DNA from 4 places in the Rhizobium phaseoli genome. Region 1 is predicted to be linked to each of the others. Evidence: predicted binding sites of a transcription regulator. Region 1 holds the regulator's gene; each other region holds the start of a gene.
What was found. Region 1 encodes PhoB, which activates phosphate uptake and scavenging genes when phosphate is short. Its sites were predicted from a motif close to TGTCATNNANCTGTCAT; they were not measured.
Positions count from the first base shown of each region.

Region 2: AMC88_RS01005 (DUF1045 domain-containing protein) is a predicted target of PhoB. The motif match lies at 2,932-2,948, and genes of this name have one in related genera.
Region 3: AMC88_RS16215 (DUF1045 domain-containing protein) is a predicted target of PhoB. The motif match lies at 3,514-3,530, and genes of this name have one in related genera.
Region 4: AMC88_RS20725 (DUF2794 domain-containing protein) is a predicted target of PhoB. The motif match lies at 4,152-4,168, and genes of this name have one in related genera.

Region 1 covers NZ_CP013532.1:563,834-571,207, forward strand. Annotated here, with positions in the region: gene pstC (phosphate ABC transporter permease subunit PstC) at 1-731, shown strand, start outside; gene pstA (phosphate ABC transporter permease PstA) at 728-2,047, shown strand; gene pstB (phosphate ABC transporter ATP-binding protein PstB) at 2,063-2,878, shown strand; gene phoU (phosphate signaling complex protein PhoU) at 2,923-3,636, shown strand; gene phoB (phosphate regulon transcriptional regulator PhoB) at 3,771-4,454, shown strand; gene AMC88_RS02770 (GcrA family cell cycle regulator) at 4,712-5,245, opposite strand; gene AMC88_RS02775 (aspartate aminotransferase family protein) at 5,671-6,870, shown strand; gene argF (ornithine carbamoyltransferase) at 6,908-7,374, shown strand, end outside.
Region 2 covers NZ_CP013532.1:216,559-223,932, forward strand. Annotated here, with positions in the region: gene AMC88_RS00990 (GrpB family protein) at 1-381, opposite strand, end outside; gene phnN (phosphonate metabolism protein/1,5-bisphosphokinase (PRPP-forming) PhnN) at 401-994, opposite strand; gene AMC88_RS01000 (alpha-D-ribose 1-methylphosphonate 5-triphosphate diphosphatase) at 991-2,130, opposite strand; gene AMC88_RS01005 (DUF1045 domain-containing protein) at 2,144-2,839, opposite strand; gene phnE (phosphonate ABC transporter, permease protein PhnE) at 2,975-4,318, opposite strand; gene phnE (phosphonate ABC transporter, permease protein PhnE) at 4,326-5,285, opposite strand; gene phnD (phosphonate ABC transporter substrate-binding protein) at 5,351-6,256, opposite strand; gene phnC (phosphonate ABC transporter ATP-binding protein) at 6,344-7,189, opposite strand; gene AMC88_RS01030 (DapH/DapD/GlmU-related protein) at 7,307-7,374, opposite strand, start outside.
Region 3 covers NZ_CP013532.1:3,350,218-3,357,591, reverse strand. Annotated here, with positions in the region: gene AMC88_RS16230 (response regulator) at 1-1,559, shown strand, start outside; gene mnmC2 (tRNA (5-methylaminomethyl-2-thiouridine)(34)-methyltransferase MnmC2) at 1,586-2,314, opposite strand; gene AMC88_RS16220 (NAD(P)/FAD-dependent oxidoreductase) at 2,313-3,491, shown strand; gene AMC88_RS16215 (DUF1045 domain-containing protein) at 3,606-4,313, shown strand; gene puuE (allantoinase PuuE) at 4,426-5,349, shown strand; gene uraD (2-oxo-4-hydroxy-4-carboxy-5-ureidoimidazoline decarboxylase) at 5,349-5,849, shown strand; gene AMC88_RS16200 (HepT-like ribonuclease domain-containing protein) at 5,846-6,208, shown strand; gene AMC88_RS16195 (ureidoglycolate lyase) at 6,214-6,714, shown strand; gene uraH (hydroxyisourate hydrolase) at 6,711-7,067, shown strand; gene AMC88_RS16185 (metallophosphoesterase family protein) at 7,068-7,374, shown strand, end outside.
Region 4 covers NZ_CP013532.1:4,309,194-4,316,567, forward strand. Annotated here, with positions in the region: gene AMC88_RS20710 (ABC transporter permease) at 1-2,147, shown strand, start outside; gene AMC88_RS20715 (Bax inhibitor-1/YccA family protein) at 2,327-3,055, shown strand; gene AMC88_RS20720 (GNAT family N-acetyltransferase) at 3,164-3,721, shown strand; gene AMC88_RS20725 (DUF2794 domain-containing protein) at 3,728-4,129, opposite strand; gene AMC88_RS20730 (DUF1223 domain-containing protein) at 4,420-5,160, opposite strand; gene acnA (aconitate hydratase AcnA) at 5,395-7,374, opposite strand, start outside.

The DNA.
Region 1 (7,374 bases):
TCGGCCTGATCCCGCTGCTGCTCGGCACGCTCTATATCGGTCTGGTCGCCATGCTGGTCGCCGTGCCGGTCGGGCTGTTCGCCGCCATCTACATGGCCGAATATGCCTCGCCGAAGCTGCGCGGCATCGCCAAGCCGCTGCTCGAAGTGCTGGCCGGCATTCCGACGATCGTCTACGGCTTCTTCGCGCTCGTCACCGTCGGTCCGTTCCTGCGCGATTTCTCCGCTGAGATCAGCGGCCTGCTCTCCGGCAGCTACACCAATTTCATCCAGGCGCAGAGCGTTCTGACGGCCGGCATCGTCATGGGCATCATGCTGATCCCCTACGTGTCCTCGCTGTCGGACGACATCATCACCGCCGTGCCGCGGGCCCTGCGTGACGGTTCGCTCGGTCTCGGCGCCACCCGCTCCGAAACCATCAAGAAGGTGGTCCTGCCGGCAGCCCTTCCCGGCATCGTCGGCGCACTGCTGATGACCGCCTCGCGCGCCATCGGTGAAACCATGATCGTCGTGCTGGCCGCCGGTGTCGCCGCCCGCATTCAGATCAACCCCTTCGAGCCGATGACGACGGTGACCGTCAAGATCGTCAACCAGCTGACGGGCGACCTTGAGTTCACCTCGCCGCAGACGCTGGTTGCCTTTGCCCTCGGCATCACCCTGTTCTGCATCACGCTTTGCCTCAATATCTACGCGCTCTACATCGTGCGCAAATACCGGGAGCAGTACGAATGACGGATATTGTTTCTCCCCAAGGTGTTACCGTTTCCAAGGCACCCGCCCGCCGCGATATCGGCATCAAGCGCCGCTACGCCGCCGAACGCCGCTTCCAGGCCTATGGCATCGCCGCTATCATCTTCGGTCTTGTCTTCCTGTTCATCCTGCTGTGGACGGTGATCGGCAAGGGCTACACCGCCTTCCAGCAGACGGCGATCACCCTGCCGATCGAATTCTCCGAGAAGACGATCGACCCCAGCAATAAGCGTGCGACCGACCCTTCGGTGCTGATCGCCGCCAATTATCCGGTTCTGCTGCGCGACGCGATCGTCAAACAGCTGAATATCAATGCCTCGAGCAAGCCTGACGTGCGCGATGCATCCGCCATGCTGTCCAAGAGTGCGCCGATCCAGCTGCGCGACATGGTCGTCGCCGATCCCTCGCTGATCGGCAAGACGGTCAATGTCTCGCTGCTCGCCGACGCCAATATCGACAGCGCCAACAAGGGCCAGATCGATCTCTCCGTCGATGAGAAGAACCGCAAGGTCAACGACAAGCAGGTGACCTGGATGAACCAGCTGAAGGCGAGCGGCGCTCTCCAGAAGCAGTTCAACACCGGCCTCTTCGTCAACGGCAATTCCAGCCGTCCGGAGGCTGCCGGGCTCGGTGTCGCCCTGATCGGCTCGCTCTACCTGATGCTGATCGTGCTGGCGCTGTCGCTGCCGATCGGGGTTGCCGCCTCGATCTATCTCGAGGAGTTCGCACCGAAGAACAAGCTGACGGACCTGATCGAGGTCAACATCAACAACCTCGCCGCCGTCCCGTCGATCGTCTACGGTCTGCTCGGCCTTTCCGTCTTCATCAACTTCATCGGCCTGCCGCGCTCGGCCTCGCTGGTCGGCGGCCTGGTGCTGACGCTGATGACCCTGCCGACGATCATCATCGCCACCCGCGCCGCACTGCGCGCCGTGCCGCCGTCGATCCGCGCCGCAGCCCTCGGCCTCGGCGCCTCGAAGATGCAGATGGTGTTCCACCATGTCCTGCCGCTTGCCATGCCCGGCATCCTCACCGGCACGATCATCGGCCTGGCGCATGCGCTCGGCGAAACAGCGCCGCTGCTCCTGATCGGCATGGTCGCCTTCGTCGCCAACGCGCCGGCGACACCGCTCGAGCCCTCGACGGCCCTGCCGGTGCAGGTCTATATGTGGGCGAACGAGGCCGAACGGGCCTTCGTGGAGCGTACTTCGGGTGCCATCATCGTTCTGCTCCTGTTCCTGATCGTCATGAACATGGGCGCCATCCTCTTGCGTCGTCGCTTCGAGCGCCGCTGGTAAACGGAGTTAAACATCATGAACATGTTGACGGAAGCTGCAGTTGAAAAGGCGCTGGATCAGAAGATGAGCAACGTCCCGTATAAAATGATCGGACAGGATGTCTCGGTTTACTACGGCGAGAAGCGCGCGCTTTTCGATGTGAACCTGAACATCCGTGAAAACACCGTAACCGCGCTGATCGGCCCGTCGGGCTGCGGCAAGTCGACCTTCCTGCGAAGCCTCAACCGCATGAACGACACGATCGAGGGCTGCCGCGTCGCCGGCAAGATCACCCTCGACGGCGACGATATCTATGATCCGGACATTGACGTCGTCGAGCTGCGCGCCCGCGTCGGCATGGTGTTCCAGAAGCCGAACCCGTTCCCGAAGTCGATCTATGAAAACGTCTCCTACGGTCCGCGCATCCATGGCCTGGCCAAGTCGAAGGCCGATCTCGACCAGATCGTCGAGACCAGCCTGCAGCGCGCCGGCCTCTGGAACGAGGTCAAGGACCGCGTGCACGAATCCGGCACCGGTCTCTCCGGCGGCCAGCAGCAGCGCCTGTGCATTGCCCGCGCCGTCGCCGTCAGCCCTGAAGTCATCCTGATGGACGAGCCCTGCTCGGCGCTCGACCCGATCGCCACCGCCAAGGTCGAGGAGCTGATCCACGAACTGCGCGAGAACTACACGATCGTCATCGTCACCCACTCCATGCAGCAGGCCGCGCGCGTGTCGCAGCGCACCGCCATGTTCCACCTCGGCAACCTCGTCGAGGAGAACGACACCGACAAGATGTTCACCAATCCGGACGATCCGCGCACCCAGGACTACATCATGGGTCGCTTCGGCTGATTGCGGTCATCCGAAGCCTTCCCGTTATTCGAGGACAAAGCCCCATGGCATCGACACATATTTATTCTGCCTATGATGATGATCTGAAGTTCCTGTCCAGGCGGATTTCCGAAATGGGCGGCCTGGCCGAGCAGATGGTCGCCGAATCCGTCCGGGCGCTGGTCAACGGTGATACCGCGCTGGCGCAGAAGGTGATTTCCGACGACGTGATCCTCGATCACACCGAGCGCGAAATCGGCGACAAGGCGATCGTCACCATCGCCCGCCGCCAGCCGATGGCCGCCGACCTGCGCGAAATCATGGGTTCGATCCGCATCGCCGCCGATCTCGAACGCGTCGGCGACCTCGGCAAGAACACCGCCAAGCGCGTCATCGCCGTGCAGAGCACCGGCGTTCCGCGCAAGCTCGCCCGCGGTCTCGAGCACCTGTCCGAGCTGGCGCTCGTCCAGCTCAAGGAAGTGCTCGACGTCTATACGACGCGCGCCGCCGACAAGGCGACCGCCATTCGCGAACGCGACAACGAGATCGACGCGATGTACACGTCGCTGTTCCGCGAACTCCTGACCTATATGATGGAAGATCCGCGCAACATCACGAGCTGCACGCATCTCCTCTTCTGCGCCAAGAACATCGAGCGCATCGGCGACCACGCCACCAATATCGCCGAAACGATCTACTACATGGCGACCGGCGCCCAGCCGGAAGGCGACCGTCCGAAGGACGACAGCGCCAACACCGTCGGTGCCGCCACGGAATAACCGTGCCGAACCAGCCATTGCGTGCGCGCCCGTCCGGGCGCGCAAAGAGGTCGCAGCCAATTTCTGATTTTGCGCGGGATCCCTTGCTTAAATCACTCCCGGTTTAAGGATCGTGCGCGAGGAGACGGACACGCATGATCCCGAGAGTTGCAGTTGTTGAAGACGAAGAGGCCCTCAGCGTGCTTCTCCGCTATAATCTCGAAGCGGAAGGTTTCGAGGTCGATACCATCCTGCGCGGCGACGAGGCCGAAATCAGGCTTCAGGAGCGCACGCCCGATCTCCTCATCCTCGACTGGATGCTGCCCGGCGTCTCCGGCATCGAACTCTGCCGGCGCCTGCGCATGCGGCCGGAAACCGAGCGGCTGCCGATCATCATGCTGACGGCGCGCGGCGAAGAGAGCGAGCGTGTGCGCGGGCTGTCCACCGGCGCCGACGATTACGTCGTCAAGCCGTTCTCGACCCCCGAGCTCGTCGCCCGCGTCAAGGCGATGCTGCGCCGCGCCCGCCCGGAGGTGCTGTCCTCGGTGCTGAAATGCGGCGATATCGAGCTTGACCGCGAAACCCACCGCGTCCATCGCAAGAGCCGCGAAGTCCGCCTCGGCCCGACCGAATTCCGCCTGTTGGAATTCCTGATGTCGTCGCCGGGCCGCGTCTTCTCCCGCTCGCAGCTGCTCGACGGCGTCTGGGGCCACGACATTTATGTCGACGAACGCACCGTCGACGTCCATGTCGGCCGCCTGCGCAAGGCGCTGAACTTCTCCAACATGCAGGACGTCATCCGCACCGTCCGCGGCGCCGGCTATTCGATGGAAGCCTGAGAGGTTTCTATTTTTTTCTGCCGGTGTCGGCCCCTCACCTAACCCTCTCCCCGTAAAAGGGGCGAGGGGACGTGCCCTGTAAGGGGCCAGTGCAAGGGGCCAGTGAGGGACGGAGACGTCGCGGCTTGATCCCTTCGCCCCGTTTACCGGGAGAAGGTGGCGGCAGCCGGATGAGGGGCAGCCACACCCAACCCCCTCACACAAAAAAAAACGGGCCACGCGGCCCGTTTTCGCATTTCCAGCAATGGTTTGCCGGCTCAGCTGACGCGCGCTGCCGCCCGGCGGCGTTCGTTGATCGGCTGGTAGGCAAGCTTCTGGTGGTAGCTGCAATAGGGCGAATTGTCAGGGGATTCGCAGCCGCAGAAGTGGAAATCGTCCTTGAGCGGATCGCCGACCGGCCATTTGCAGGTGCGTTCGGTCAGTTCCGTCAGGCCGAGGCGGCGCGAGATCGGCACGACCACGTTGCCCTTCGGCACGTATTCCATTTCCTCGACCGTTTCGATCTCGATCTCTTCCTTCAGCATCGTTGCGCCCTGCTGGCGGGTCACGGTGCGGGTGGTGATCCGGGAGGCGTAGTTCGGCGCGCGCGGTGCCGATGTCTGGCGCTTCGGCGTGCGCGCCGCCGTCGCCGTGCCGCCGGCCTTGGCACGACCCGGCAGGTTCAGCCGGTGCACCTTGCCGATAACGGCGTTTCGGCTCACGCCGCCAAGTTGTGCCGCGATCTGGCTGGCGCTCAGCCCTTCGGACCACAGCTTCTTGAGTTTCTCGACCCGCTCGTCTGTCCAGTTCATGCCCTGTCTCCACCTTTTGCGTTGGTGATGGCAGAATCCCTCACCGTTGTCCCGGAAGCCTCCGAAACAAGAAACGCCTGATCAATTTTGGTGACTAGTTCCGCCGCATGCAGTCTAGTAATTGAACTTTAACCTAGTGTGAGGCTGACTCCGTGACAAGAGTCGCGGGAATCCGGATGAATCGAATTCCGAGTTTTCCCCAACTTGCTGCCCCTGCGTGTCATTTCTGCAATAATGCCTGTTGAAGGCCGAAAATGCCGCTGTACACGCTTGCTGCATGCGCTAAGGGCGCAGTTTTGTTGACATTGCAGCGCGAAAAGGAAATAGTGCTGGTCGCCGCCGCAAGGCGGCATTTTTGATTTTTCGGGCCTGGTTTTCTTAGCCGGAGTCCGGTGATTGACAACGCTGATCGGGAGACCCGCGCCATGGCCGAAGCCGCGCCGCTGTATGACACCTATTCTCGTGCCCCGTTGCGGTTCGAGCGAGGCGAGGGCGTATGGCTGATCACCGAAGGCGGCGAGCGTTATCTCGATTTCGGCGCCGGCGTCGCCGTCACCTCGGTCGGCCACAGCAATCCGCATGTGGTCGCCGCCCTGAAGGAGCAGGCCGACAAGGTCTGGCACCTCTCCAACATCTATGAGATCCCCGGCCAGGAGCGCCTGGCCAAGCGGCTGACGGACGCCACCTTCGCCGACAAGGTGTTCTTCACCAACTCAGGTGCGGAAGCGCTCGAATGTGCGATCAAGACGGCGCGCCGCTATCAGTTTTCCAAGGGCCACCCCGAGCGCTTCCACATCATCACCTTCGAAGGCGCCTTCCATGGGCGCACGCTTGCGACGATCGCCGCCGGCGGCCAGGAGAAATATCTCGAAGGCTTCGGCCCCAAGGCGCCGGGTTTCGATCAGGTAGCTTTCGGTGATATCGCAGCGGTCCGCGCCGCCATCACCGATGCGACGGCGGCAATCCTCATCGAGCCGGTGCAGGGCGAGGGCGGTGTGCGCCCCGCCACCCCCGAGTTCATGAAGGCGCTGCGCCAGATCTGCGACGAAAACGGCCTGCTGCTGATCCTCGACGAGGTCCAGACCGGGGTCGGCCGCACCGGCAAGCTCTTCGCCCATGAATGGTCGGGCATCGCGCCCGACATCATGGCGGTCGCCAAGGGCATCGGCGGCGGGTTCCCGCTCGGCGCCTGCCTTGCCACCGCCGAGGCCGCCTCCGGCATGAAGGCCGGCACCCATGGTTCGACCTATGGCGGCAATCCGCTGGCCATGGCCGTCGGCAGCGCGGTGCTCGATGTCATTCTCGCCGACGGCTTCCTCCAGCAGGTGCGCGACGTCGCGCTGGTCTTCCGCCAGGGGCTTGCCTCGCTGAAGGACCGTTATCCCGATGTGATCGAGGATATCAGGGGCGAGGGCCTGCTGCTCGGCGTCAAGGGGGCCGTTCCCTCGGCCGAGCTGCTGCAGGCGATCCGCGCCGCGCATCTGCTCGGCGTGCCGGCCGGCGACAATGTAATCCGCCTTCTTCCGCCGCTCGTCGTCACCGCCGAGGAAGCCCGCGAGGGCCTCGCCCGCCTCGAACGCGCCGCCGAGAGCATCCGCGCCGCCAAGGTCAAGAAAACGGCTTGAAGGGATTGGCGCTTTCGGGCGCACGACAGGTAAGAACATGGCTCCTAAACATTTCCTCGATCTTTCGGCCGTCACATCGGCCGACCTCAGAACCATCATGAACGACGCGCTCGTTCGCAAGCAGGCCTTCAAGGCCGGCCAGGGCGACAAGCCGCTCGCCGGCAAGATGCTGGCGATGATCTTCGAAAAGCCGTCGACGCGCACCCGCGTCTCCTTCGATGTCGGCATGCGCCAGCTCGGCGGCGAAACGCTGTTTCTATCCGGCACCGAAATGCAGCTCGGCCGCGCCGAGACGATCGGCGACACCGCCAAGGTGCTGTCGCGTTATGTCGATGCGATCATGATCCGCACCACCGAGCATTCGAGGCTCTTGGAGCTTGCCGAACATGCGACCGTGCCCGTGATCAATGCGCTGACGGATGATACCCACCCCTGCCAGATCATGGCCGACATCATGACCTTCGAAGAGCATCGCGGGTCGATCAAGGGCAAGACCATCGCCTG
Region 2 (7,374 bases), 350 kb from region 1:
GGCCCTTTGGGGGTGATTCCGGAGATAATCGCGAAACAGGAGCCGCTCCCGATGGGCGCGGTTAGCGGGGCCGCAGAGATAGAGCTTGAACCCGTAACCGTGATGATCTCGAGTGAAGGCCCAGCGTTTCTCTCCCCGATCGCCGTGGAAGACGAAATCGGCAGCGCTGACTGCGTCGATCGCCGCCGGCAGAACCTCGTCGGAGATCGCGACGACATCGAGGTCGATCTTCGGCTTGGCGGCGAGGCCGGGCACTGACGTGCTGCCGATATGATCGATGGAAAGCACGAAGCTGCCGAGCAAGGCAGCGACCTCGGTGCTGATTTCGGCAAAGAGCCGCGGCCAGGAGGGATCGTAGTCGACCACGTTGATGGCGCGCATATCATCCCCTCGAGCCCGGTCAGTGCACCTCGGCCAGCAGCCCGTCGAGGATCGCGATCATCTTCTGCTCGGCCTCTTCGATGGAGCCGCTATTGTCGAGCTCCGTCACATCGTAGTCGCCGCGCACCGTCAGCGGCCCGCGGGCGAGTCTCGCCATGATATCCTCATGTGTCTCGCGCCCGCGCGCCTCCAGCCGGCCGGCGAGCACTTCCGCGCTGGCGGTGACGTTGATGACCTTCAGCCGCGGGAAGGCGGCCTGGAAGCGATGCAGCGCCGAGCGTGAGCCGTTGGCGACGACGATATGACCCTTCGACAGCGCCACCGAGACTTCGGCCGGAATACCGTATTTCAGACCATGCGCTTCCCACCAGACGGCAAAGGAGCCCGACTGCTCCATGGCTGCAAAGCCCTGGAGGGAGACGGAAAGATGATCCTCGCCGCCGGCGCCGCGGTGGCGGGTAATGACGCGGCGGGTGAAATGAACGTCGGCGCGGCCGGAAAAATGCCGGGCGGCAAGGTTCATCAGCGTGTCCTTGCCGGCGCCGCTCGGCCCGACGACGACGACCATGATGCCGCGCTCGGCACCGGCTCCTGGATGGGGTTCGTGCGTCATGCGACACGGCGTCCCTGGCGCCAGACGGAGCGTGTCACCGGCACGCCGTGCGAACGGTGGACGCGGACGAGATCGGCGCGCAGCCCTGTCGCGATCCGGCCGCGATCGTCGAGGCTGACGGTGCGGGCAGGCGTCGAGGTCACCATGGCGATCGCCTTCGGCAGCGTGATGCTCTCGACCTCGTCGGCCAAGATGAAGGGTGCGTGCAGCAGGCTGAGCGGCACGTAGTCGGAGGACAGCACGTCGAGCACGCCCATTTCCGCGAGCTCGCGGGCGGCGATGTTGCCGGAATGGGATTTGCCGCGCACGATGTTGGGCGCGCCCATCAGCACGCTCATGCCATGCTCGTGCGAGGCGCGGGCGGCGTCGAAGCTGGTCGGAAACTCGGCAAGCCGCACGCCGTTGTCGATCGCCTCGTCGACATGGGCGAGCGTGGCGTCGTCATGGCTTGCAACGGTGATGCCGCGTTCGGCGCAGACCTTGGCGATGGCGTTGCGGTGCGGCGTCGAATTGCGCGCCGATTCCGCCTGACGCTTGGCGACGAAACGGGCGAAGACCTCATCGCTCAGGCCGCGCTTCTTCTGGTAGTAGAAGATATATTGATCCATCGTCTGGAACTGACGCTGGCCGGGCGCATGATCCATCAGCGAGACGAGCCGCACATGTGGATCGTTTTCGAAGTCGGCGAAGTGCTCGAGCACATTGTCGGCCGAAACCTCGCAACGCAGGTGCAGAAGGTGCTCGGCGCGCAGCCGGCCTTCTTTCTCCGCCGACTGGATGGCGTCGGCCATCTCGCGCATCTCGCCATGTTCGAAGCCGCCGTCCTCGTCCGCACCCATGCGCAGGCAGTCGAACACCGTGGTGATGCCCGATGTGACGATCTGGGCGTCATGTGCCTGGACCGCGGCGGTCTTGTTCCAGCGAATGCCGGGGCGCGGCTGATAATGTCCTTCGAGATGGTCGGTATGCAATTCGACGAGGCCGGGAATGATGAAGTCGCCTTCGAAATCTTCGCCGGCTACCGAGTTCCCTTCGGAAATATCGGCGATCTTGCCGTCGCGGATGAGGATCGATCCGGCGAGGACGTCATCCTCGAGAACGATGCGGGCATTGGAAAACACGGTCTCTTTGCTCATCACGTCAGGTCTTTCAGCTTTTGGCACCGGAAAGCGGCAGCCAGGAATGAACTTTGAACGGGGCGCCGCGCGTCTCCTCGACGAAGACGGCAAGGCTGGAAATCGACAGCGGCCGGCCGGTGAACCCGGCAAAACGCTCGGCCAGAATCGCTTTCATCACCTCGGCGCGTGTCTCGGGCACTTGCCCGCTCAACGTCATGTGGAAGCCGAAATCCTCCATGACGTAGGGATAACCCCAGCGCTGCAAGTTGGCCCGCTGGCTGTCGCTGAGCTTCTCCGGATTGCGCCTGATGATATCGGCTTCCGAAAGCGTCGCGCGAAACGGTTCGAATGACTTTACCACCTTCGCGGCGAAATCCTGAAGAGGTTGATGAAGCGAACCGGGGACGAGCGCAAAAAAACGGCCGAGCTGGCCGAGCACGAGTTCAGGGATCTCGAAGGCCGGCGTGCGCGAGGCAAAATCCTCGGCAAAGGCCATGAGGTCCTTTTCCGTGACCGAGGCGGCGAGCGCAAACGGCGCCTTGATCGTGGCATGGAAGCCATAACGGCGTGGATCGGCGGTCAGTTCGAACTGCTCTGCCTGGCCGAGCTGCTCATAGGCCGGGGCAGGATAGGTCTCGCCGGTAAAGGCGTCACGGCCGAGCCAGAGCGAGGCCGCGCCGGTCAGGGGATCATCCTTCGGCGGCGAAAAATAGAGAGCGTAGCGCAAGGCTTTTGTCCTGGGGATCGTCGAAACGGGGAGCGCAATGTGCAGTGATTTGGCGGCGAACCGCAAGCAGGCTCCCCGGCTAAAAGATTTCCGTGACAGAATGATGATGGCGACATAGCCGCCACCTTGTGATCGTCAGTGTGTCCTGCTGCCCATCAGCCGGTGGCGCAGCGCGTTCGAGGCGGCGTCGAAGAGGAAGACGACGATCAGAATCAGAATCACCATATAGGCGACGTTTTCCCAATTGGCGTTGGTGCGCATGGCCTCCCAGAGTTTAAGGCCGATGCCACCCGCGCCGACGGCGCCGATGATGGTGGCACCACGCACATTCGATTCCCACTGGTAGAGCGTCTGGCTGACGATAACAGGAACGATCTGCGGCATAATGCCGTAACGATGGACGAGCACGGTCTGCGCGCCGGTCGATTGGATGCCTTCCCGCGGCTTGTTGTCGATATTCTCTAGGCCTTCGGAATAGAGCTTGCCGAGTGTTCCGGTCTCGGTGAGGAAGATCGCGCCGCTGCCGGCCAACGGGCCGGGGCCGAAGGCGCGCGTCAGGAACAGCGCCCAGATCAGCATGTCGACCGAACGCAGGAAATCGAAGAAGCGCTCGAGGATCTGGTTGAGCAGCCGGTTCGGCGTGATGTTGCGCGCCGCCATGAAGGCAAGCGGGAAGGCGGCAAGCGCCCCGAGCAGCGTGCCGAGGAAGGCCATGACGATCGTCTGGAAGAGCTTGGTCCAGACGTCGCCGTGCTGCCATTCGCTGTTGTTCCAAATGTCGTCGAAGGCGAGCGACAGGTTGGACTGGTCGGGCTTGATGCGCGGGCCGGAGACGATGAGGCTAATAACCTCGCCGACCGGCTTGTCGAAAAAGGAAGACTGCGTGTCGAAGACGAAATTCGCCCAGCCGAGGAAGCGTTTGCGGATCTTCACCCGGTCGACGGAAATGCTGACATCGCCGGCAAAGCCGAGATCGGCGAGGACGTTGTCGTCATAGACGGTCATCCAGGCGGGCACCGGCCCGACGACCTTCGGCGCGCCGCTCGAAACGTCGACGGGGACGCTGACGCCATGCGCCGTGACGATCGTTTCGCTCTTCGAGACGGTGACGGCGAGACCGGCGCCGCTGACGGCAACGGTGATGCTGCCATCGGGATTGTCGACCACCCAGTCCGGATGCGGATTGTCGCCGAGCGGCGAAAAGCGCGGATAACGCACCGCGATCGAGCCATCGTCCTGAATGCGGAATTCCGGCTGAACGTCGTAGCTCACCCATTGGCTGAGATAGATGCCGACGCGCTCCCAATGGGCTTCGGCGAAAAGCTTCGGAAGGTCGAAGAACCAGACAGCGTAAAGGCCGTAAAGCAGCGTCGCGATGACGATCATCAGTCCGCCGAAACGCTGGCGGAACGAGCGGTGGAAGTATTCCGGATAGCGCGCTTCGATTTCGTGCATCCGGTTGGCGTCGATCACCGTCATGGCGGCCTCAATGTTGCAGGAGGAAGGCGTGCTCGCCGACGAGGCGGCGGCGCAGCCATGCGGAGAACTGGTCGACCGCGACGATCGTCACGAACAGCAGCAGAACGAGCGCCATCGTCTTGGCGCCGAAGCCGCGCGAGATCGACAGCTTCAGCTCCTCGCCGATGCCGCCGCCGCCGACGGCGCCGATAATGGTCGAGGCGCGCACGTTGATCTCGAGCCGCAGCAGCGCATAGGAGGTGAAATTCGGCAGCACCTGCGGCAGGGCGGCGAAGCGCACCCGCTCCCACCAGTTGGCGCCGACGGCCTTCATGCCCTCATGCGGTTTCATGTCGATATTTTCGGCCACTTCATAGAAGAGTTTGCCGAGCGCGCCGATCGTGTGCAGGGTGATGGCGATGATGGCGGCGACCGGCCCGATCGACAGGATCGCCGAAAACAGGCCGGCGATGACGATCTCCGGAAAGGCGCGCAGGAATTCCATCAGGCGTTTGATGAAGATGCGCAGCGGCCATGAGCTGGTCAGGTTGCGCGCGGCAATGAAGCTCAAGGGAACGGCAAAGACAAAGGCGATGATCGTCGAAAGCAGCGCGACGTTGATCGTGACGATCATCAGCTCGAAATATTCGGGAATGTAGAAGGCGCCCCAGACATCGACACGGCCCTTGTCGAAATTGAATTCCTCGCCGCCCTTGTCGTTCACGCTCGCTATGTCGAACAGCGCGCGCCAGACGTCGTTCCAGTCCTTGGGAATGAGCCAGCTCAAAAAGTCGAAGAGATGCGGCAGGCGGTCGAAGAAATGGCCGGCATTGCTCTCGTCGGCGAAGCGGACGGAGCTGACGAAAGCCGCGATGAGGATCACCAGGCCGAGCACGGTATAGAAGCGGCGCTTGGCGACCATCCGGCCCCAGGCGGTGCCGATCTCCTCAGTGCTCTGCATGTGCGGCTGTGTATCGGCAACAGTCATGGACGCCCCGCCCGGTTACAAGAAAGGGCGGCCGTTTTCCGGCCGCCCCGCATTCCAAAGGCCGATCAGCCGCCGATGGCAGCTTTGCGTACTTCGACAACAGTGTTGTAGAACTCGTGCTTGACGGGGGCATAGCCCTTGTAATCACCGCCTTCGACGGCTGCGAAGCACTTGTGATCCTTTTCCGGCAACGCCGTGAAGAAGGCTGCGAGCTTCGTCTGCCATTCTTCGCCGAGAGCGTTGCGAACGACGAGCGGACCGTTCGGGATCAGCGGCGAACGCCAGACTTCAACCAGCTTGTTCGGATCGACGGCGCCCTTGTCAACTTCCTTGCGGAAGGTGCCGGAGGTGTAGCCGTCCTTGAAATCGCCGATGCCCGAGCTGTCATCGACGGCAACGTCGACCTTGCCGTCATAGGCGGCGAGAAGGTTGTTCTCATGGCCGCCGTTGAACTGCGTCGAGGCGAAGAACTTGTCGTTCGGCATGCCCGTGTCCTTCGGGATCTGCGTCAGCGGAACGAGATAGCCTGAGGTGGAATCCGGATCGGCATAGCCGAGCTTCTTGCCCTTGGCGTCCTTGATGGTCTTGATGCCGGAGGACTTCAGCGCCAACCCGATCGAGTGGTAGCCCGTCGAGCCGTCCTTCTGCTGCGTCGTCAGGATCGGCGTAACGGCCTTCGGATCCTTGATGTAGACGGCGGCGTAGCCGGAAGCGCCGAGTTCGGCGAAGTCGAGCGTGCCGCCGAGCAGGCCCTGGATGACGCCGTCATAATCGGCGGCCGGAAACAGCGACACCTTCTCGAAGCCGAATTCCTGCTTCAAGTGGTCGGCGAGGCAGGCATAGTTGCGCAGGCGGTCGGTTTCGTTTTCGCCGCCAAGGATGCCGATGCGGAATTCCTTGAGGTCAGCGGCATTGGCGGCGCCGGCGAGCGCAAACAGCGCCGTTGCCGCAAAGAGTGCTTTCTTCAACATGCGTTCTCTCCTATTGACCGGTGTCCCCGGCTTTCCGTTACGAAGAAGTGTGCCCTTGACGCGGGCTTTCGATCGCGCCCGCCTCGCTCAGAGGCCGGCCAGCGCCAGCGGTTGGATGCCGGCGGGTTGATTGTCTGACCGCTCGGAAGCGAGATTGATCGATGTCGAGGTCATCGTTTCGTCGATGCCGGCGCCATCCTTGTCCGTTCCGTAGATTGCCTTCACCGCGTCGGCGGTCAGCTCCGACGGCTTGCCGTCGAAGACGACGCGGCCGCCGGCCATGCCGACGATACGCTCACAATAGTTGCGGGCGGTATCGAGCGTGTGGAGGTTGGTGATGACGGTGATGCCCTCGCGCTCGTTGATATCGCGCAGCGCATCCATGACGATCTTGGCGTTCAGCGGATCGAGCGAGGCGATCGGCTCGTCCGCGAGCACCATCTTCGGGTTCTGCATCAGGGCGCGGGCGATCGCCACGCGCTGTTGTTGTCCGCCGGAAAGCGTGCCGGCCGCCTGCAGCGCCGTCTGCTCGATGCCGAGCCGTTCGAGCGCTGCGACGGCATGGACGCGTTCCTCGCGGGTGAAGATGCTGAGCAGGCTCAGAAACGTCGAGCGGTGATTGAGGCGGCCGAGCATGACATTGGTGAGAACGTCGAGGCGCGGCACCAGGTTGAACTGCTGGAAGATCATCGCGCAGTCGCGCTGCCAGTTGCGCAAGGCCCGGCCGCGAAGTCCGGAGACCTCGACGCCGGCGAAATGGATGGAGCCGGAGCTCGGCTCCTGCAGCCGGTTGATCATGCGCAAGAGCGTCGACTTGCCGGCGCCGGAGCGGCCGATGATGCCGACCATCTGGCCTTGCGGAATCGTGAGGGTGACGGTGTCGACGGCGAGCTTCTTTCCGAAACGACGGGTGACATCCTTCAGCTCGAACATCATGCTCTTCCCTTGCACTCCAGGCTCGGTCAGCATCGCATTAGTCCCGCTTCATGAACCCCGCGTGTCATATTTGTGTAAGTCGTGTCACAAATCTCTGCGTCCTGACGAGCGCGTCTAGCCCTCGTAGCGGGACAGAAAATCTTCCGCGCTCAGGTTGCGGAAATCCTGCAGCGCCAGGCGCA
Region 3 (7,374 bases), 1.7 Mb from region 1:
ACGGCGTGCTCGGCATGGCGGAGCTGCTGGCGAAGACCAATCTCGACACGCGCCAGAAAACCTTCATCGACATCATCGTCAAATCGGGCAATGCGCTGCTGACGATCATCAACGACATTCTCGACTTCTCGAAGATCGATGCCGGGCAGATGAAGCTGCGCAAAGCCGCTTTCGATATCACCGAAGCGGTGGAGGATGTGGCGACCCTTCTCTCCTCGCATGCCGCCGAGAAGAATATCGAGCTTCTGGTGCGGGCCGCCCCCGACCTGCCGGCCGCCGTGATCGGCGATGCGGGCCGTTTCCGCCAGATCGTCACCAATCTCGTCGGCAATGCCGTCAAATTTACCGAGCGTGGCCATGTCTTCGTCGACGTCGGCTTCGAGACCGTCGCCGGCGGCGAAATCATGGCGAATATCCGTATCGAGGATACGGGCATCGGTATCCCTGAGGAAAAGCTGGAATCGGTATTCGACAAGTTCTCGCAGGTCGATGCCTCCTCGACCCGGCGGCATGAGGGAACAGGCCTCGGACTTGCGATCACGGCCGGGCTCGTCGACCTCTTTGGCGGATATATCAAGGTCGAGAGCCAATGGGGCGAGGGCTCGGTCTTCACCGTCAATTTGCCTTTTGCGGTGGCGGCCGCCCACCTCGAGCCGAAGCCGCTGCCGATCAACGTGCAGGGCGCGCGCATCCTCGTCATCGACGACAATGAGGTCAACCGGCGCATCCTCACCGAGCAGCTTTCGCTCTGGGGCTTCGACGGCGTCGCTGCCGAAGGCGGCGGCACCGGCCTTGCGATCCTGGAGGCGGCGGCCGATCTCGGCGTCACCGTCGATGCCGTCATACTCGACTATCACATGCCCGACATGAACGGCGCCGATGTCGCTCGCCGGCTGCGCGCCGATCCCCGCTTCGTCGAGCTGCCGATCATCTTCCTGACCTCGATGGATATCTCAGGCACGGAAAAGGAATTTGCGGCGCTGAACGGCCAGGCGCATCTGATGAAGCCGGCGCGCGCCAATGTGCTGCGCAACACCGTCGTCGAGGTGGTTCGCGCCCGGCGCGTGAAGCAGGCTTCGCAGGCCGAAATTGCCCGGCTGCAGGCCGAAACATCCGTGCCGGCACCGGTGCCTGCGCCGCAGAAGCGGGCAGCTGATTTCGTCGACGTGCTCGTCGCTGAAGACAACGAGGTCAACCAGATCGTCTTCACCCAAATCCTGCAGGGAACGGGGCTTTCCTTCCTGGTTGTCAATAACGGGGAGCAGGCTGTCGCGGCCTGGGAGAGCCACACGCCACGCATCATCATGATGGATGTCTCGATGCCCGTCATGAACGGTCATGAGGCGACCCGGACAATCCGCGAAAAGGAAAAGGGGCAGAGCCAGCGGGTGCCGATCATCGGCGTCACCGCCCATGCGCTGGAAAGCGACCGCGAGGCTTGCCTCGACGCCGGCATGGACGACTACATGTCGAAGCCGATCAGCCCGGAGCTGCTGGAAGAAAAGATCCGGCAGTGGCTCGGCAAGGACGACCAGCAGCCGGGACGTACGAGCTACTGATCCTAACCGACGAATGCCGACAAAATCTAGCTGGAAGGCGCCTTGACACCGCAGAGCATTTCTCGCTTGCCGGCGAACCCTTTGCGGCGTTCCACGGCAAAACCGGCGGCGATGAGGTTGCGGCGCACGAAGCCGGCCGCGGCATAGGTGGCGAAGGTGCCGCCGGCGACGGTCTTTTCGCAGACCTCGCGCATCAGCTCCTCCGACCACATGTCGCCGTTGCGCGACGGGGCGAAGCCATCGAGATACCAGGCGTCGAATCCGGGTTTTGCCGCGGTGACGCCATCGAGCGCCGAGCCGCAAACGACGCTGAGCCGCGTCTGATCGTCGAGGTCGAGTGAGACGGTCCCATCAGGCGTTTGCGGCCAGGCGGCCGTCAGCGCCTTGCGCTCGGCATCGAGCTCCGGCCAGTGCGACAGCGCCCGGCCGATCTCTTCGCCGCGCATCGGATGGAGTTCGAAGGAGATGAAATGCAGATGCTGGCCGGCTGCGCGATGCTGCTTCCATTGCCGCCAGGTCTCAGCGAAGTTCAGGCCGGTGCCGAAGCCGAGTTCGCCGATCACGAATGTCTGCCGCCCGTTCCAGCGCTTCGGCAGGCCGTTGCCGGCGAGGAAGACGTGGCCGCATTCCAGCCGGCCATCCGTCTGGCAATAAAAATGATCGCCAAAGGCTGTGGAATAGGGCATATCGCCGTCGCGCCATTCGAGCGGCTGCGGCGCTCCCGCGCCAATCTGATCTGGGTTCACGTCTGTCATGGAAAAAGCCGATAGTCCTGCGCCGGCGTCCGGTCAATCTTCTTGCGACCTGCTGATCGTCGGCGGCGGCATCATGGGCCTCTGGGCGGCCGTCCATGCCGAGCGGCGCGGGATCAGCACCCTTCTTGCCGATGCCGGCAGGCTGGGCAGAGGTGCGAGCGGTGGCCTGCTCGGGGCGCTGATGCCGCATATGCCGGACCGCTGGTCTGAGAAGAAGCAGTTCCAGTTCGATGCTCTGGTCTCGCTCGAAGCCGAAATCGCCGCGCTTGAAGCGGCAACCGGGCTTTCTGCCTGCTATAACAGGTCCGGACGGCTGATCCCGCTGCCGAAACCGCATCTCAATCGTATAGCCCGCGGCCATTCCGAGGACGCCGAGCGCCACTGGCGGGCAGGCGAGCGCCGGTTCCACTGGCATGTGCTCGCCAGGCCCGATGTAGACGGCTGGGTCGAGGCCTCTGCCGGCGAAAGCGGTTTCGTCCATGATACGCTTGCTGGCCGCGTCGCCCCCCGCTCGCTGATCTCAGTGCTGATCGCCTTCCTGCAGCAAGCAAAACATGTGCGCATTATGGAAAACGCCGGTGTTGCCGATCTCGATCCGGACCGAGGCACAGCCGCGATAGGCAGCGAAACCGTCACCTTCGGCCGCTGCATCCTGGCCGCCGGCCATCGATCCTTTCCCCTGCTGCAGGATCTGACGCTAGGGCTGAAACAGCCGCTCGGCCAGCCGGTGAAGGGGCAGGCGGCGCTGTTGAAGGCGGAGATCGACCCGGCGCTGCCGACGATCTTCCTCGACGGTCTTTACATCGTCGCGCATGAGGGCGGACATGCGGCGATCGGCAGCACCAGCGAGAACCGTTTCGACGATCCCGTTTCAACCGATGCCCAGCTCGACGCGCTGATCGAGGCGGCGCGCGCCATCGTTCCGATCCTTCGCGGCGCGCCGATCGTCGAACGCTGGGCGGGGCTTCGCCCGAAGGCCGTCGACCGCGATCCGATGATCGGTCGCCATCCCGACCACCCGCGGCTCATCGCATTGACCGGCGGTTTCAAGGTCAGCTTCGGCCTTGCCCACCGGCTGGCAGAGGCGGCAGTTTGTATCGCAGGCGATACAGACTGCGAATTTCTCCTGCCGGAAAGCTTTGCGATTTCAGGCCATATCGCTGTGGCTTCCCGTTAAACGCGAATTAGATGCAGCTGCGTTTCGTTATTCTGTCATGCAAATCACCTATCTGCTTGCGCATCGGCAGCGCCCAATTTCATCGGCGCTCACTTCCTTGATGGAGGAAATTGCATGCGCTATGCCATTTGCTTCACGCCTCCGGCGAGCGACCCGCTGTCGCTCGTAGCCGCCAATTGGCTTGGTCGAAACGTCTATTCGGGCGATATGCTGGAGCCTCCGGCCGTCCGCGGCCTCAGCATTCACGAGATCGCCTTTCATACCGCGGTGCCGCGGCGTTATGGTTTCCACGGCGTTATGAAAGCGCCGTTCCATCTGTCTGCCGATATGTCCGAATCGCAACTCCTGCGCGATCTCATGCGTTTTGCCGGGACATTTGCTCCCTTCCAGATTTCACGTCTGGAAATTGCCCGGCTCGGCAGTTTCTATAGCCTGATGCCGAGCGCTCCTTGTGAGCAGATCCAGTATCTGGCTTCGGCGATCGTCCAGGAGTTCGATCGCTACCGCGCGCCGCTGAGCGAAGCCGACATCGAGCGCAGCGATCCGGATGGGTTGTCGGCGGCGCAATTCGCCAATCTGCATCGTTGGGGCAATCCTTATGTCATGGACGAGTTCCGCTTCCATATGCCGGTGACAGGCTCCATCAACGCGGTCGACATGCCCCGCATCGAATCGGCGCTGCGAAAGATCTTCGAGCCCGTTCTGAAGGAGCCGGTGATGGTTTCGAACGTGGCATTGATGATCGAAGAGGGTACCGGCGGTCCCTTCCGCGTCCACTCGCTGCACCCCATGGGCAAGGTCAGCGCGCGCAGGATCGCCTGAGTAGCGTTGAGCTAAGTGATTGTGCCGGAAGGATAAATTCTGCCACGCAGTTTCCGTCTCGACATTCCGGCTGCGGATGATACCGTTCCCCGTCTTTTCAGAAGGTGATTTGATGGTATCCGAGAGTTATCCGCGCAATCTCGTCGGTTATGGGCGCCAGACGCCCGACCCGAAGTGGCCTGAAGAGGCATGCGTCGCCGTGCAGTTCGTCATCAATTACGAGGAGGGCGGCGAGAGCTCGATCCTCGACGGCGATCCCGCGTCCGAAAACCTGCTGTCGGAGATCGTCGGCGCGGCTGCCTGGCCGGGGCAGCGCAATCTCAATATGGAATCGATCTACGAATATGGCTCGCGGGCCGGCTTCTGGCGGCTCTGGCGGATGTTCACCGACCTCAAGGTGCAGGCGACCGTCTACGGCGTGACGCTGGCGATGGCTCGCAACCCCGAGGCCGTCGCAGCGATGAAGGAGGCCGGCTGGGAGATTGCCAGCCACGGCTATCGCTGGCTGGAATACAAGGATTTTCCAGAGGATCTCGAGCGCAAGCATATTCTCGAAGCGGTGCGCCTGCACACCGAACTGACCGGCGAACGGCCTTACGGCATGTATCAGGGCAAGCCCTCCGACAACACGCTTCGGCTGGTCCAGGAGGAGGGCGGTTTCCTCTACTCCTCCGATTCCTATGCGGACGATCTGCCTTACTGGGTGAAGGGCGTCGACGGGAAACCGTTCCTGATCATTCCCTATACGCTCGAAACCAATGATATGCGTTTTGCGACGCCACAGGGTTTCAACGCGGGCGATCAGTTCTTCACCTATCTGAAGGATGCCTTCGATACGCTTTATGAGGAAGGCCAGGCGGGCAGCCCGAAGATGATGTCTGTCGGCCTGCATTGCCGTCTCGTCGGGCGTCCCGGCCGGGCGGCGGCGCTGAAGCGCTTCATCGAATATGTGCTGAAGCACGACAAGGTCTGGATCCCGCGCCGTATCGAGATTGCCGAACATTGGCACCAGCACCATCAGCCGGGCGCGCTCTGATGCTGTCGCGCAAGGATTTCGTTTCCCGCTTCGGCGGCGTCTTCGAGCATTCGCCTTTCATCGCCGAGCGTGCCTTTGACAACGGGAGCGTCACAGAGCCGTTGACGGCATCAGGCGTGCATGCGGCGCTTGCCGCCGTCTTCCGGGCGGCAAGCAAGGAAGAGCGTCTCGGCGTGCTCCGAGCCCATCCGGATCTCGCCGGGCGCCTGGCGGTCGCAGGAGAACTCACCGAGGATAGCCGCAAGGAGCAGTCGGGAGCCGGTCTCGACCGGCTGAGCCCGGTCGAGCATGCCCGCTTCAGCGAACTCAATGCGGCCTATGTCGAAAAATTCGGCTTCCCCTTCATCATCGCCGTCAAGGGGCTCGTCAAGGAGGACATCCTTTCGGCCTTCGAGAGGAGGATCGGCAATGGCCCGGATGAAGAATTCGCGACCGCAACGGCGCAGGTCGAACGGATCGCCCTGCTACGCCTGACATCGATGTTGCCGGAGGGTGAATGAGCGAGCATCGTGCTATCGACTACCTGAATGAAATGCAGAAGGCGGCAGCCGAAGCGCTGTATTTTGTCGGCGGAATGGATGAAGCTGCCTTCGCCGAGGACAATCTCACTTTCAAGGCGGTTGCCTTCTGCCACTTCACCATCGGCGCGGCTGCATCCCGCCTGCTCGTAACCCATCCAGAATTTGCCACCGAGCATCCCACTTTGCCGTGGACGAAAATCTGCGGCACCGGCAACCGCATTCTCGAAGACGTCTTCGCCCTTGATCCCTCCGAAATCTGGGAGGCAACCTATCGTACGCTGCCGGAACTTCTTGTCGAAATCGATGCCATTCGTCACTGGCATGCCGAAGGCGAGTGAAGCCGTTGCCCGAATTTCTCGACATCCGTCCATTGACCAGATTGGCCTTCGCGCCTTTCGGCGAAGTCATCGAAGCCGATCCAGCCTCGATGCGGCTGATCAATGGCGGCACCACCGAGCGTTTTCACGCCTTGGCGGCGGCCGAGGCGGCGGGTGAGGGCGCGCGCGTCATCATCAACCTCTTTCGCGGGCAGCCGCGCAGCTTCCCCTATGCTGTCGATATGATGGAACGTCATCCTTTCGGCAGCCAGAGCTTCTCGCCGGTTTCCGGCCGGCCCTTTCTCGTCGTCGTTTCAGAGGATGAAGGCGGGCGCCCCGGCCGGCCGCAGGTGTTTCTGGCGCGCGGGGACCAGGGGGTGAATTACCGCCGCAACGTCTGGCATCATCCGCTAATGGCGCTTGGCCAAGCCTCCGATTTCCTGGTCGTCGATCGCGACGGACCAGGCAATAATCTGGAGGAGTTCTTCTTCGAAACCCCCTTTGTCATCAAAGAGCCAGCCTCATGACCGGATTGACCACGCATGTTCTCGACACCGCCCTCGGCAAGCCGGCTGCAGGCCTCAGGATCGACCTTTTCCAGCTCGAGGGCGAGATCCGCAGGCATTTGAAGACGGTCAAGACCAATGCTGACGGCCGGGTCGACGGCGGCCCGATTCTATCAGGCGAAAATATCCACGTGGGAACCTACGAACTGGTCTTCCACGCCGGCGATTATCTCAGAGCCTGCGGCACGCCGCTGCCGCATCCGGCTTTCCTCGATCTCGTGCCGATTCGTTTCGGCATTGCCGACGTCACGGCCCATTACCATGTTCCGCTGCTGATCTCGCCTTACGGCTATTCCACTTATCGAGGCAGTTAAATGCGCTTTGCCGCCATCGCCGATATCCACGGCAACCACCTGGCGCTCGAGGCGGTGCTGGCCGATATTCGCGCGGAAGGCATTGAGGAGATCGTCAATCTCGGCGATGTCTTCAGCGGGCCGCTGGAGGCCGGCCGGACGGCGGATCTCCTGATACCGCTCGGCCTGACTTCGGTGCGCGGCAATCACGACCGTTATCTGATTGAGCAGGACCCGGCTTCCATGCATGCCTCAGATGCCGCTGCCTATCGGCAATTGTCGCCATCCCAGCTCGACTGGCTGCGCAGCCTGCCATTCGATGCCGTCT
Region 4 (7,374 bases), 790 kb from region 1:
TTGCCGCCCTGCTGTCGGCCCAAAGCGGCACCTACGGCGCGGTCGCAGCGCCGCTGCTGCTCGACCGGCTTGGCCTTGCGGTCGGTGACGAATTGCTGCTCGGCAACGTCAAACTCAGCATTACCGGCACCGTCAAGACCGAGCCGGACGCCCTCTCGGAAGGTTTTGGCTTTGCGCCGCGCCTGCTCGTCAGCCGCCGGGCGCTCGAGGCCTCGGGCCTGATCCAGACCGGAAGCCTGGTCGAACATGCCTATAAGATCCGGCTGGAGAACAAGGGCGCAATGCCGGGCATCCAGGCGCGCGCCGCCAAGGAATTTCCCTCCGCTGGCTGGGCTGTCCGCACCAGCGACCGCGCCGCTCCCTCGCTTACCGAAAACATCACCCGATTCTCGCAGTTCCTGACGCTGGTCGGCCTCACGGCGCTGATCGTTGGCGGCGTCGGCGTCGCCAACGCCGTGCGGGCCTTTCTCGATTCCAAGCGCACCACCATCGCCAGCTTCAAATGCCTCGGCGCACCGGCCCAGGTCGTGGTTCTGATCTATCTCTTCCAGATCGCCATCATCGCCCTTGGCGGCATCATGATCGGCCTCGTCATCGGCGCCCTGTCGCAGATCTTCGCCGCCCAGTTCCTGGCGCAATTCCTGCCGGTATCCACCGCGCCGGCGCTCTATCCCGGCGCCCTGCTGCTTGCGGCGCTCTTTGGCATCCTGACGACGCTCGCCTTCGCCATCCTGCCGCTCGGCCATGCCCGCGAAGTGCCGGCGACGGCCCTCTTCCGCGAGCAGGGCTTCGAGGCCCGCCGCCTGCCGTCCTGGCCCTACATCCTGCTGGCCGCCCTGTTCATGGCGACCCTTGCCGGCCTCGCCGTCCTCACCTCCTATGATCGCTACATCGCCATTGTCTTCGTCGGTGCGATCGTCTTCGCCTTTGTCGTGCTGCGTCTCGTCGCCGCCCTGATCGCCTGGCTCGCGCGCCGCAGCCCGCGCGTCAACTCGCCGGCGCTCAGGCTTGCGATCGGCAACATCCACCGTCCCGGCGCCCTGACGCCCTCGGTGGTGCTGTCGCTCGGCCTCGGCCTGGCATTGTTGGTGACGCTGACCCTGATCGACGGAAACCTGCGCCAGCAGCTGACCGGCCGCATGAACGAGGGCGCGCCGAACTTCTTCTTCGTCGATATCCAGAGCGCCGAGGTCGACGCGTTCCGCAATCTTGTCCAGACGCAGGCGCCGAATGGCAAGCTCATGGAAGTGCCGATGCTGCGCGGCCGCATCGTTGCCTTCAACGGCGAAGACGTCACCAAGATGAATGTGCCGGCCGCTGGCCGCTGGGTGCTGAACGGCGATCGCGGCATCACCTACGACGACACCTTGCCGGAAAACGCGGCGCTGACCGAAGGCAGCTGGTGGGACAAGGATTACAGCGGCGAACCGCTCGTCTCCTTCTCCTCGGAAGAAGCGCACGAACTTGGCCTGAAGATCGGCGACACCATCACCGTCAATGTGCTCGGACGCAACATCACGGCCAAGATCGCCAATCTGCGCCGCGTCCAGTGGGAATCGCTGTCGATCAATTTCGTCATGGTCTTCTCGCCGAACACCTTCCGCGGCGCTCCGCATGTCTGGCTCGCAACCCTGACCGATCCCGCCTCGACGCCGGCCGAAGATGCGGCGATCTTGAAATCCGTCACCAACACCTATCCCACGATCACCAGCGTGCGCGTCAAGGATGCGATCGACATCGTCAATCAGCTCGTTGCGCAGCTTGCGACCGCGATCCGCGCCGCGGCATCGGTGGCCCTGATCGCCTCGATCCTCGTCCTCGCCGGAGCGCTTGCCGCCGGCAACCGGGCGCGCACCCACGATGCCGTAGTGCTGAAGACGCTGGGCGCCACCCGGGCCATGCTGATCCGCGCCTTCAGTTACGAATATCTGATCCTCGGGCTCGCAACCGCGATTTTCGCGCTATTCGCCGGCGCCGTCGCCGCCTGGTTCATCGTCGCCCGCATCATGCGCCTGCCCTCGGCCTTTCTGCCCGATGTGGCGGGGCTGACGCTGGTGACGGCGCTCGTCCTGACCGTCGGCATCGGCCTGATCGGCACTTGGCGCATCCTCGGCCAGAAGGCGGCCCCGGTTCTGCGCGAACTTTGACCGAGGGGACACGCCAAACCCTTCACCTTACGGCGATTTAACCGGCCGGGCCTTTGCAACCCTCTTGTTTGCAAAGGGCGAAGGCCTCATATTGTCTGCAGGCATGCTGGAGCTCCGCAGCGGCGCCCGGGTCGAAAACCCCGACACCGTATCTCCATCGGAGCTTGTAAGAGGAAACTATGGCTGACCTTCGTAACTATCAAAGCCGCGCTCAGACCGGCGAGATGATTGATCAAGGCCTGCGCGCTTATATGCTCAAGGTCTACAACCTGATGGCGCTGGGTCTGGCGATCACCGGTGTGGCCGCATATTTGTCGTTCCAACTCGCGTTCTCCAATGGCGAGATCACCGCTTTCGGCCAGGCGATCTATCTGAGCCCGCTGAAATGGGTGGTCATTCTGGCGCCGCTGGCTCTGGTGTTCTTCCTGAGCTTCCGGATCCATAGCATGACGGTGAGCGCCGCCCAGACGACCTTCGCGATCTATGCCGCGCTCGTCGGTCTGTCACTCTCGTCGATCTTCCTGATCTATACCGGTCAGAGCGTCGTTCAGACCTTCTTCGTCACCGCCGCCTCGTTCGGCGCGCTGTCGCTGTACGGCTACACGACGAAGCGTGACCTGTCGGCAATCGGCTCGTTCCTGATCATGGGTCTCTTCGGCCTGATCATCGCCTCACTCGTCAACGTCTTCCTGGCTTCGTCCGCAATGCAGTTCGCCATCTCGGTGATCGGCGTGCTGATCTTCGCAGGCCTCACCGCCTACGACACGCAGCGGATCAAGGAGCTCTACTACGAAGCTGATGACGTCGCTGTTGCCGGCCGCAAGGCGATCATGGGCGCACTGACGCTCTATCTCGACTTCATCAACCTCTTCATGTTCCTGCTGCAGTTCATGGGCAACCGTAAATAAGCAGGTCCATCAAGATCGAAAAGGCGGCTTCGGCCGCCTTTTTTGTTGCGCCGCTTTCGGAGGAATGGTTTTAGAGGAGTTCTGCCCCGCCGCTGGACCAACCGCTCGATGTCCTTCCTTCTGCGTGACGCCTCTGAAGCCGATATCTCCGCCATTACCGGGATCTATCGTGACTCCGTCCTGAACGGCGTTGCAAGCTACGAGATCACACCGCCCCCCGAGGCCGAGATGGCGCAGCGTTTTACCGCGATCGTCGGCCAGCAATATCCCTATATCGCCGCCATTGATGACGACGGAAGCTTCCTCGGCTACGCCTACGCCTCGGCTTTCCGCACCCGCCCGGCCTATCGCTGGATGGTGGAGGATTCGATCTACCTGGCGCCCGAAGCCCGCGGTCAAGGCATCGGCAAGGCGCTGATGTCCGAATTGATCGACCGCTGCACCGCCCTGGGTTTTCGTCAGATGGTGGCCGTCATCGGCGGTGCGAGCCCTGCCTCGATCGCGCTTCATCTCAAGGCTGGTTTCGTGGAGGTCGGCCTGATGCAGGGCACAGGCTACAAGCATGGTCGCTGGCTTGATACGATGCTCATGCAGCGCAGCCTCGGCGCGGGCACGACGACCGATCCGGATCCATCCACCTATCCCGGGACGTTGTTTGCCGGCTGATCAGGCTTACTTGTCGACCAGCTTCAAGGCCTTGTCGAATACCTTGAGCACTTGATTGAGCTCGTGTCCGCGCTTCAGGATCATACCGTTGACGTTGATGACGGAATAGGCGCCTTGCTTGGCCGCGAGCTTCGGGTTCTTTTCGATTCGGAAGAACGGCATTTCGCCGGAGCGCTTGAAGACGGAAAACACCGCCCTGTCTTTCAGGTGATCGATGGCGTAATCGCGCCATTCGCCCTCGCCGACCATGCGGCCGTAGATCCAGAGGATCGCGTCGAGTTCGCGCCTATGAAAAGTCACCGGAAGCGGATCTTTGCTTTGCTTGTATTCCCTGAGATCGACGACGACTGAGGAAGTGTTGTCGACGGAGCGGCTTTCGCCGTGTCGCAAATCCGGCTGATCTGTCATCAGTCTCCCGAGGCCTCCGCTTGTGACAGGAGAATGACAGTTTGCCCGAGCCGCCACAAATTGCAAGAGTGCGGCCCGTCACATTCGGCCGCAGTGGACTGTGGACAGAGGCGACGCTTTCTCGGCAGCGCCGCATTTCAGTCAAAACAGCGCCTCATTTGCAGGGGAATTATGCATCCCGGTTTGGCGCCAGCGCGCCAAAGGGCCCGGCGGAGCGTATCGACCTTAACCCCAGCCCCGAATACGCTCAGCCGGGCCGTCCGGACCCTACATCCGCAAGCGGATGAATCTCAAATATTTTTGCCCGCCATCACCACGGTCGCGCCAAGGATCGCGGCCGGATCGCCGTCCGCGGTCGCCGACTGCAGCAGGATAGCGCAACCCTCGAGCTGCGGCCGCTGCAGGACGCTTGCCGGCAGCGTCAGATTGGTCGCCTTGCCATCCCACATGCCAACGGTTTCGACATTGGTGACGCTGTGCAGATAGGAGATCTTCTTGCCGCTGTTTTCACCCTTCTCGACGTCGATCGTCTTCTCCTTGTCGAAATAGACCATGACGACATTGGCTTTACCCTGCCCGGCGCCGATCTTGATTTCCAGTTCGTCGCCGCGCATCGATGCGCTGATGGGAACGGTCAGTCCGTTGCCTTCGCTGCTGTAAATGTCGATCTTGCTGTTGATGCCGGTGAGATCGGAGCCGGCCAGATGACTGCGCCCATTGACGATGGCCTGCGGCGTGTAGACGTTGCTGCGGCCCATCGTCCTGGCATAGCCGTACTGCCGCTCGGTGTTTTCCTTCGAGCTCAGCGTATCGGCCCAGCCGAGATAATTCCAGTAATCGACGTGATAGGCGAGCGCAATGACATTGCCTTGGTTCACCAGCTTGCGAAAGGCCGCGTCAGCAGGGGGACAGGAGGAGCAGCCCTGCGCCGTGAACAGCTCGACGACGCCTTTCGGGGTGCCGTCTTCGGCATGCAACGGGCTTGCGAGAACAACACCGGCGAACAGCGGGATCAAGAAACGGGGGGACATTCACCTGCACCTCTTTTTCAGCGCCGACGGCGGATTGGTACCGGAGGCTCTGAGATATGAACGTACGAATAATCCTTCCGGGTCCAAACGAAAAGTCACGAACGGGTGAGACGTAGCTCGACCGGAAGCCGCAGAAAACAAATCATCGTGAGCCTGCTCAAATGCTGCCGCCGCAAAAGAAAAGCCGCCGGAAATCGCTCTCCGGCGGCCACACTCATCTCAGGCTCTTAACGATCAGGCAGCGAGATCGCGCAGCACCGTCTGCAGGATGCCGCCATTGTTGAGGTAGATTACCTCGTCGAGCGTATCGACGCGCGACAGCAGCGGAACGTCCTTCACGGTGCCGTCGCTATAGGTGATCTTGGCGATCTTCCGCTCGCGCGGCTTGATCTTGTCCAGGCCCTCGATGGTGACGAGTTCGTCGCCCTTCAGGCCGAGGCTCTGCCAGGTCGTGCCCTCTTCGAAGACAAAGGGGATGACGCCCATGCCGACCAGATTCGAGCGATGGATGCGCTCAAAGGACTGGGCGATCACCGCCTTGACGCCGAGCAGGTTGGTACCCTTGGCAGCCCAGTCGCGCGACGAGCCGTTGCCGTATTCGACACCGGCGAAGATGACGAGCGGCACCCCTTCGGACTTGTACTGCATGGCGGCGTCGTAGATCGAGGTCTCCTCCTTCGACGGGTAGTGGATGGTGTAGCCACCTTCCTTGCCGTTCGGGCCAAGCATGTGGTTGCGGATGCGAATGTTGGCGAAGGTGCCGCGCATCATCACTTCATGGTTGCCGCGGCGTGTGCCGTACTGGTTGAAGTCGGCAACTGCAACGTCGTGGCCGATGAGGTAGGCGCCTGCCGGCGAAGCCGCCTTGATCGAACCGGCCGGCGAGATGTGGTCGGTGGTGATCTTATCGCCGAACAAGCCGAGGACGCGCGCGCCCTTGATATCAGCGACGCCGGTGCCCTTCTTGCCCATGCCGACGAAGTAGGGCGGGTTCTGGACATAGGTCGAGTTGTCGTCCCAGGCATAGGTCTGGCCCGGCGGAACCTGAACGGCCTGCCAGTTGACGTCGCCCTTGAAGACGTCGGCGTACTTGGATTCATAGAGCTCGCGGGTGACGTATTTCTGGATGAATTCCTGCACCTCATGCGAGGTCGGCCAGATATCCTTGAGATAAACAGGATTGCCGTTCTGGTCTTCGCCGATCGGTTCCTTGGTGAGATCCTTCTGCACGGTGCCGGCGAGCGCGTAAGCGACGACGAGCGGCGGCGAAGCCAAGTAATTCGCCTGGACGTCAGGCGAGATACGGCCTTCGAAGTTGCGGTTCCCCGACAGGACGCCGGATACGATCAGGCCCTTGTCGTTGATCGTCTTCGAGATCGGCGCCGGCAGCGGGCCGGAATTGCCGATGCAGGTGGTGCAGCCGAAGCCGACGAGGTTGAAGCCGAGCTTGTCGAGGTCGGCCTGCAAGCCGGACTTGGCGAGATATTCGCCGACGACCTGCGATCCCGGCGCCAGCGAGGTCTTGACCCACGGCTTGGTCTTCAGGCCCTTGGCAACGGCGTTGCGGGCGAGAAGGCCGGCAGCGATCAGTACCGACGGGTTGGAGGTGTTGGTGCACGAGGTGATGGCGGCAATCGCGACGTCACCATGGCCGAGATCGAAATCCGTGCCTTCGACCGCATAGCGGTTGCTGAGCTGCCCGGGCTTCTTGTAATCGGCATCCATCGAACCGGCGAAACCGGAAGCGATGTTTTCGAGCGCGATGCGCCCTTCCGGACGCTTAGGGCCGGCCATCGACGGCACGACGTCGCCGAGGTCGAGTTCCAGGGTGTCGGTGAAGACCAGATCGGAACCGTCGCCTTCACGCCACATGCCCTGGGCCTTCGAATAGGCTTCGACCAGCGCGATCCGGTCATGCGTGCGGCCGGACATGGTGAGATAGTTGATGGTTTCGCCGTCAACCGGGAAGAAGCCGCAGGTGGCGCCGTATTCCGGACCCATGTTGCCGATCGTCGCACGGTCGGCGAGCGGCATGTTGTCCATGCCGGGGCCGAAGAATTCGACGAATTTGGAAACGACGCCCTTCTTGCGCAGCATCTGCACGACGGTCAGAACGAGGTCGGTCGCGGTCACGCCTTCCTTGAGCTTGCCGGTCAGCTTGAAGCCGATGACTTCGGGCAGCAGCATCGAGACCGGCTGGCCGAGCATCGCCGC